One region of the Streptomyces sp. NPDC051136 genome, then DNA from elsewhere that is predicted to be linked to it. Evidence: riboswitches for the same ligand, from Rfam matches in the RefSeq annotation. Region 1 holds a riboswitch; the other holds the start of a gene.
The links. Region 1 has a riboswitch for glycine ahead of gcvP (aminomethyl-transferring glycine dehydrogenase). Riboswitches for the same ligand answer to the same signal wherever they lie in the genome.
Positions count from the first base shown of each region.

Region 1 (4,034 bases):
CCGGTGGGACGGCCTGGGACGCGGAGTCGGCACGCCTGGCCGGCGCGAAGCTGCGTACGGACATCCGCGCCGTCACCGGGCTCACCGGCTCCGTGGGGCTCGCCGCCTCCAAGATGCTCGCCAAGATCGCCTCCGAGGAGGCCAAGCCCGACGGACTGGTGCTGATCCCGCCGGGGACGGAGCGGGCCATGCTGGAACCGATGACCGTGCGGACGCTGCCCGGAGTCGGGCCGGCCACGGGGGACCACCTGCGCCGGGCGGGGATCACCACGGTCGGCGAGATCGCCGAGGCCGGCGAGGACGAGCTGGTGCGGCTGCTGGGCAAGGCACACGGCCACGCGCTGTACGCGATGGCGCTGGCCCGCGACGAGCGGCCGGTCGTGGCCGAGCGGGAGACCAAGTCGGTGTCCGTTGAGGACACCTACGACGTGGACATCCACGACCGGGTACGGGTCGGCGTCGAGGTGGGGCGGCTCGCGGACCGCTGTGTGCGGCGGCTGCGCGGCTCCGGCCTGTCCGGGCGGACCATCGTGCTCAAGGTCCGCAGGTACGACTTCTCCACGCTCACCCGCTCCGAGACGCTGCGCGGGCCCACCGACGATCCGGCGGTGGTGCGGGAGGCCGCCGCCAGGCTGCTGGACTCGGTCGACACGACCGGTGGCGTGCGGCTGCTCGGGGTGGGGGTCACCGGGCTCGCCGACTTCACCCAGGAAGATCTGTTCGCCCAGGCCGCCGGGGGCCGGGCCGAGGCTCTCGCCGAGGAGCCCGAGGCCGAGCCCGTGGAGGAGCACAGCGCCTCACCCGCCGAGCGGCGGTGGCCGGCGGGACACGACGTGCGGCACGCGGAGCTGGGGCACGGGTGGGTGCAGGGCAGCGGACTGGGCCGGGTCACCGTGCGGTTCGAGACGCCCTACTCGGAGGTCGGCCGGGTGCGGACCTTCCCGGTCGGCGACCCGGACCTGACCCCGGCGGATCCCCTGCCGCTGGTCGCCGGCGCGGAGGGCAGGGAGGATCAGCCGTCGTCGTTGCCCTTGCCGGCCAGCTTGCCGAAGTCGTGGTCGGGGGGCGGGGGAGAGGCCGCCACGTCCAGGCCGTAGTGGTGGTAGAGCTGGAGTTCCTGTTCCGGCGAGAGATGGCGGCCGACGCCGAAGTCGGGCGCCTCCTTGATCAGGGACCGGTCGAAGGGCACGCGCAGGGCGCCGTCGACCAGCTCGCTCGGCTCCAGGGGGACGAAGGCGTCCCTGCTGAAAAGGCCCGTCCGTATCGCCGCCCACTCGGGAACGCCGGTGGCATCGTCGAGGTACACCTCGTCCACGGTGCCGATCCTGGTGCCGTCGCGGTCGAACGCCTTGCGGCCGATCAGGTTGCGCGGATCGATGTCAGTACGCACGGGGCCCTCCACTTGATCGCACCTGGGCCGCACTGGGTCACACACCAGCCGCCTAATCATCCGTAAGTACTACAAAAGAACACATGGCGTCGGTCGGCCACTCGAAGCACGGGGCCCGGCGGCCACGCCGAGTCCGCGCGCCGGCCTCGCTGGTACGCTGGCAAACGGCTGCTGACCCCGCGCGGGAGAGTCCTCCGGGCATCACCGGAGGCGCCGAAGGAGCAAATCCTCCCCGGAATCTCTCAGGCTCACGTACCGCACGGACGAGGTCACTCTGGAAAGCAGAGCGGGTGTCACGGCTTCCGCTCTCACCGACGGTGAAAGCCGGGAGAGCCCAGGGCTCGACCGGTGAAGCTCTCAGGTTGAGATGACAGAGGGGGAGGCCGTCCGGGTACCCGCGCCGTGGTGCCCCTCGAAGGTCGTCAGACCAGGAGGCCTCCGCAATGACCGCCCATCGCACTCCGCTCTCCGAACTCGAACAGGCCATGCCCTTCGAGCAGCGGCACATCGGCCCCGACCACGAGGCCCGGGCCAAGATGCTCGCGCAGGTGGGCTACGGCTCGCTCGACGAGCTGACGGCCGCCGCCGTGCCGGAAGTGATCAAGAACGCCGACGCGCTGGACCTGCCGGGTGCGCGCTCCGAGGCGGAGGTGCTGGCCGAGCTGCGCTCCCTGGCCGACCGCAACCAGGTCCTCGACTCCATGATCGGCCTCGGCTACTACGGCACCTTCACCCCGCCGGTCATCCTGCGCAACGTCATGGAGAACCCGTCCTGGTACACGGCGTACACGCCCTACCAGCCGGAGATCTCCCAGGGTCGGCTCGAGGCCCTGCTGAACTTCCAGACCATGGTCGCCGAGCTGACCGGCCTGCCCACCTCGGGTGCCTCGCTGCTCGACGAGGGCACCGCCGCCGCCGAGGCGATGGCGCTGTCCCGGCGCATGGGCAAGAACAAGAAGGGCCTGTTCCTGGTCGACGCGGACGCCCTGCCGCAGACGGTCGCCGTGATACAGACCCGTGCCGAGCCGACCGGTGTCGAGGTGGTCGTCGCCGACCTGAGCGACGGCATCCCGGCCGAGGTCGCCGAGCGGGAGATCAACGGTGTCCTGATCCAGTACCCGGGTGCCTCCGGTGCCGTGCGCGACATCAAGCCGGTGATCGACCGGGCGCACGAGCTCGGCGCGCTGGTCACCGTCGCCGCCGACCTGCTCGCCCTCACGCTGCTCACCTCGCCGGGCGAACTGGGCGCGGACATCGCCGTCGGCACCACGCAGCGCTTCGGTGTGCCGATGGGCTTCGGCGGACCGCACGCCGGCTACATGGCCGTGCACGAGAAGTTCGCCCGCAGCCTGCCCGGACGTCTGGTCGGCGTCTCCGTGGACGCGGACGGCAACAAGGCCTACCGCCTGGCCCTGCAGACCCGCGAGCAGCACATCCGCCGTGAGAAGGCCACCAGCAACATCTGCACCGCGCAGGTGCTGCTCGCCGTCATGGCCGGCATGTACGCCGTCTACCACGGCCCCGAGGGACTGCGGGCCATCGCCCGGCGCACCCACCGGTACGCCACGATCACCGCCGCCGGTCTCGCCGCGGGCGGCGTCGAGATCGTGCACGGCGCCTACTTCGACACCGTCACCGCCCGGGTGCCCGGCCGGGCCGACGCGATCGTCCACGCCGCCCGCGAGAACGGCATCAACCTGCGTCTCGTCGACACCGACCACGTGTCCTTCGCCTGCGACGAGACCACCACGCGTGCCCAGGTCGGCGGCGTGTGGAACGCGTTCGGCATCGAGGGCGACATCGAGGCCCTGGACGCCGACACCGGGGAGACGCTGCCCGAGGCGCTGCTGCGCACCGACGACTTCCTGACCCACCCCGTCTTCCACCAGCACCGTTCCGAGACCGCGATGCTGCGCTACCTGCGCCGCCTGGCCGACCGGGACTACGCGCTGGACCGCGGCATGATCCCGCTGGGCTCCTGCACCATGAAGCTCAACGCGACCACCGAGATGGAGCCGGTCACCTGGCCCGAGTTCGGCGCGCTGCACCCCTTCGCGCCCGCCGACCAGGCGCAGGGCTACCTGACCCTCATCCGCGAGCTGGAGGAGCGGCTCGCCGAGGTCACCGGGTACGACAAGGTCTCCCTCCAGCCCAACGCCGGGTCGCAGGGCGAGTTCGCCGGCCTGCTCGCCGTCCGCGGCTACCACCGGGCCAACGGCGACGAGCAGCGCACCGTCTGCCTCATCCCGTCCTCCGCGCACGGCACCAACGCCGCGAGCGCCGTGATGGCCGGCATGAAGGTCGTCGTCGTCAAGACCGCCGGGGACGGCGAGATCGACGTCGAGGACCTGCGCGCCAAGATCGAGAAGCACCGCGACGAGCTGGCCGTGCTGATGATCACGTACCCCTCCACGCACGGCGTGTTCGAGGAGCACGTCGCCGACATCTGCGCGCAGGTGCACGACGCGGGCGGCCAGGTCTACGTGGACGGCGCCAACCTGAACGCCCTGGTCGGCCTCGCCAAGCCCGGCCACTTCGGCGGCGACGTCTCCCACCTGAACCTGCACAAGACCTTCTGCATCCCGCACGGCGGCGGCGGCCCCGGCGTCGGCCCCGTGGCCGTACGGTCGCACCTGGCGCCGTA
Region 1 covers NZ_JBITFE010000016.1:9,245-13,278, forward strand. Annotated here, with positions in the region: gene ACIBCJ_RS34150 (DNA polymerase IV) at 1-1,097, shown strand, start outside; gene ACIBCJ_RS34155 (PRC-barrel domain-containing protein) at 1,013-1,390, opposite strand; glycine riboswitch at 1,563-1,658, shown strand; gene gcvP (aminomethyl-transferring glycine dehydrogenase) at 1,834-4,034, shown strand, end outside.

Region 2 (4,034 bases), on a different contig from region 1:
GCCGCTGGCGGACAGCTCCTGGGCGGAGGTCACGCAGGGCGCGTAGCCGTAGCCCTGGACCTCCATCTTCCCGTACTGGGCGTCCGGCGAGCCGGCCTGGCCGTGCCACAGCAGCATCCAGACCTGGCCGGAGGCGGGGGTGGCGAGGGCGCGCAGCAGGGCCTCGTAGGCGTCGTAGCGCCCGGGCGTCACCTGGCGCAGCATGTGCTCGACCTGCCCGGTCGTGGTGCCGCTGGCGCTCACGCGTATCGCCCCTTCGAGAAGTCCCCCGTTGTCGGAACCAGCTTACGGCTCCGCCGGGTGCGGGGGGCTATGCGCTCGGGGCGTGCTGCCGTCCCCGGTGCGGTGGTCCCGTCGTGGCCCGTCGCGCCCGTGCGGCGCAGCCGCACACGTCGCGGCGCCCGCGCCCCTCCGCCGCCCCGTCCTGACCGGCGGTCAGAAGCCCTGGTCGTAGAAGGGCCTGACCGTGTCCCGCATCCAGTCGCAGACCGGGTCCTGGGCCGCCTCCAGGAGGACCAGGTTGACCTGCCACTTCAGCGGGGACCTGGCCAGGGCCCGGCCCAGGGCGTCCAGGGGGAGGGCTCGGGCGTCGCCCTCCCAGTGGGAGAGCTCGACGCCTATGTAGAGGACCGGGTCGGCGGTCTCGACGGCGGCCAGGCAGCGGCGCGCGCTGCGGACGACGCCGGTGGCGGCGAACTCGGCGGAGGCCGCGGCCAGGAAGTCCACCGGGTCGTCCTGCCAGTCCGGCTCGAAGAGACGGACCCGGCCGCCGGACGCGGGCCCGTCCAGCGAGGTGCGCCCGGCCCGGCACAGCTCGGCCACGGCCGGCGGCGGCAGCGGGATGCCGACGACGCCCTCCGGGTTCACCACGATGCCGACCTGCGGGGGCAGCCCGCGCGCGAACTCCACGGCGGGGGCGACGGTGTACGCCATCTGCGCCCCGGCGACCTGCCGGAACTGCTCCTCGGAGCTGAACACCGGCACGTAGGCCTGACCGTCGATCTCCAGCGAGGGCAGGTCGAGGGGGCCGCTGTGCGGGCCACCGCCGTTGGGCAGGGGTATCCACAGGTAACTGCGGCCGAGGACCTCCACGATCCGGCCGCCTGCCGTCGGCACGCCGAGGGAGACGGACAGCACCTCTTCCAGCTCGTTGCCGGGCCACCCGCCGTGCGGATGGGGGTGTGCCTGTGCCGGGAAGTCCATCTGCCTACCTACCGCCTGCCTGGTACCGCTGTCCGTGGCTGAAAGGCTAACCCGTTCGATCCGGGGTCCTCCCGTGTGTCACCCCGTGAAGGAGATCCGCCGCAGGGCGTCGGCGGCGTCGCGGTCCAGGACCACCGCGGAGGCGCAGCCGGCCGGCAGGGCACCCTCCGTCACCGCGCGCAGCAGGCGGGAGTTGGCCGTGCGGTGCCTCAGGAACGCGTACCGCGACACGCCCCGGCCGCGCTCGCGCTGGCCGGCCAGGGCCTCGCCGGGAGCGACGTCGAGGAGCAGCAGGTGCAGGGCCCCGCCCCGGCGGCGGGCGGCGCGGGCCAGCCAGCCCCGCACCCAGGTCTGGGTGCCGCAGTCGTGCACGACGACGCCCTCGCCGGAGCGCAGCGCGCGGCGCAGCCCGGCGTAGTGGGCGAGGCGGACGAGGGGGCGGTAGAGCGCGTAGGGCAGCAGGCGCGGCATGCGGTGGTCCCAGCGGTCGCGCGTGTCCTGGGAGTCGACGCGCCCGCCGCGCACCGTGCGCCGCATCAGCGTGGACTTGCCGCTGCCGGGCAGTCCGGTGATCACCACCAGGTCCCGGGGCCCGAAGAGCAGGGCGTGCGGACTGCGGCCGTCGCGGTCCCGCAGGTCGCGGACGACGGGAGCGGGCAGCGCGGTGCCCGCCCGGGAGGCCGGGGCGGCGGGCTGCTCGGGCAGCGCGAGTCCCGAGGTCGTGGCGCAGGCCGTGGTCCTGTTCACCGTGATCGTCCTCCCCTGGGGCGGTTCACGAGTCCCTCTCCCCGTCGAGTGTAAAGAGAAGGTAATGCGCAGGTCTCGCGTTTTGGTTCGCTTACTGCCACAAGCCGGTTACAGATCACGGTCTCCCACGAAAGAGCCGGTCGTGCAATGATGGCGGCGCCAACTGCATACCGGCCGTTTGAATCCGCGCGGGAGAGTCCCCGGCCGCGCCGGGGCGCCGAAGGAGCAAGTCCCTCCCTTGAATCTCTCAGGCACCGTTACCGCGTGGGCGAGGCACATCTGAAAAGCGGACCGCCCCCGACGGCGGTCCCACCCAAGGTGCAAGCCCTGATCGCCGTACTCCGGTGGACGGGGCGAACCTCTCAGGTTCCGATGACAGATGGGGAGGATCGACCTCGCCACGTCCTGTCATGGGAGACGACCGACCGATGAGCAGCACCGAACCCCGCCGTACCGCACTCGACGCGACGCATCGCGCACTGGGCGCGACGATGACCGACTTCGCCGGCTGGGACATGCCCCTGCGCTACGGCTCCGAGCGTGACGAGCACCTCGCGGTGCGCACCCGCGCCGGTCTCTTCGACCTCTCGCACATGGGCGAGATCACCGTCACCGGGCCGCAGGCGACCGAGCTGCTGAACCACGCGCTGGTCGGCAACATCGGCACCGTGAAGCCGGGCCGCGCCCGCTACACCATGATCTGCCGCGAGGACGGCGGCATCCTGGACGACCTGATCGTCTACCGCCTGGACGACACCGGGGCCGACGCCGCTCACTACATGGTCGTCGCCAACGCCTCCAACGCCCAGGTCGTGCTCGACGCGCTGACCGAGCGGGCGGCCGGCTTCGACGCCGAGGTGCGCGACGACCGCGACGCCTACGCGCTGCTCGCCGTGCAGGGTCCCGAGTCCCCCGGCATCCTGGCGAGCCTCACCGACGCGGACCTGGACGGCCTGAAGTACTACGCCGGTCTGCCCGGCACGGTGGCGGGCGTCCCGGCGCTGATCGCGCGCACCGGTTACACCGGCGAGGACGGTTTCGAGCTGTTCGTGAAGCCCGAGCACGCCGTCGAGCTGTGGCAGGCGCTGACCAAGGCGGGCGAGGGGGCCGGCCTGGTCCCGTGCGGCCTGTCCTGCCGGGACACGCTCCGCCTGGAGGCGGGCATGCCGCTGTACGGGCACGAGCTGACGACCGCGCTGACGCCGTTCGACGCCGGTCTGGGCCGGGTGGTGAAGTTCGAGAAGGAGGGCGACTTCGTCGGGCGCGCCGCGCTGACGGAGGCCGCCGAGCGCGCCGCCACGCAGCCGCCCCGCGTGCTGGTCGGCCTGGTCGCCGAGGGCCGCCGGGTGCCGCGCGCCGGGTACCGGGTGGTCGCGGACGGCGAGGTGATCGGCGAGGTCACCTCCGGCGCCCCGTCCCCGACGCTGGGCAGGCCGATCGCCATGGCCTACGTCGACCCCGCGCACGCGGCCCCGGGCACGTCGGGCGTCGGTGTGGACATCCGGGGCAGTCACGAGCCGTACGAGGTCGTGGCGCTGCCGTTCTACAAGCGCCAGAAGTAGCCCCGGCGGCGCCGCCCGGCGGCGTTCGTCTCCTCCCCCTCACCCCCTTCACCAGCCCCTTCCTCGCGTACAGGAGAATTCAGGTCATGAGCAACCCCCAGCAGCTGCGCTACAGCAAGGAGCACGAGTGGCTGTCGGGCGCCGAGGACGGCGCCTCGACGGTCGGCATCACGGAGCACGCGGCCAACGCGCTCGGTGACGTCGTCTTCGTCCAGCTCCCCGAGGTCGGCGACCAGGTGACCGCGGGCGAGACCTGCGGCGAACTGGAGTCGACCAAGTCCGTCTCCGACCTCTACTCCCCCGTCTCCGGTGAGGTCACCGAGGTCAACGAGGACGTCGTCAACGACCCGTCCCTCGTGAACAGCGCCCCCTTCGAGGGCGGCTGGCTGTTCAAGGTGCGGATCACGGACGAGCCGGCCGAGCTGCTCTCCGCCGACGAGTACACCGCCTTCACCGCCGGCTGAGGAGTCCCGACCGCATGTCGCTTCTGAACACACCCCTGCACGAACTGGACCCGGACGT
Region 2 covers NZ_JBITFE010000011.1:275,751-279,784, forward strand. Annotated here, with positions in the region: gene ACIBCJ_RS29995 (enhanced serine sensitivity protein SseB C-terminal domain-containing protein) at 1-243, opposite strand, end outside; gene ACIBCJ_RS30000 (enhanced serine sensitivity protein SseB) at 436-1,203, opposite strand; gene ACIBCJ_RS30005 (AAA family ATPase) at 1,282-1,950, opposite strand; glycine riboswitch at 2,130-2,223, shown strand; gene gcvT (glycine cleavage system aminomethyltransferase GcvT) at 2,379-3,512, shown strand; gene gcvH (glycine cleavage system protein GcvH) at 3,599-3,976, shown strand; gene glyA (serine hydroxymethyltransferase) at 3,991-4,034, shown strand, end outside.
Region 2: another riboswitch for glycine. It lies ahead of gcvT (glycine cleavage system aminomethyltransferase GcvT); the one in region 1 lies ahead of gcvP (aminomethyl-transferring glycine dehydrogenase).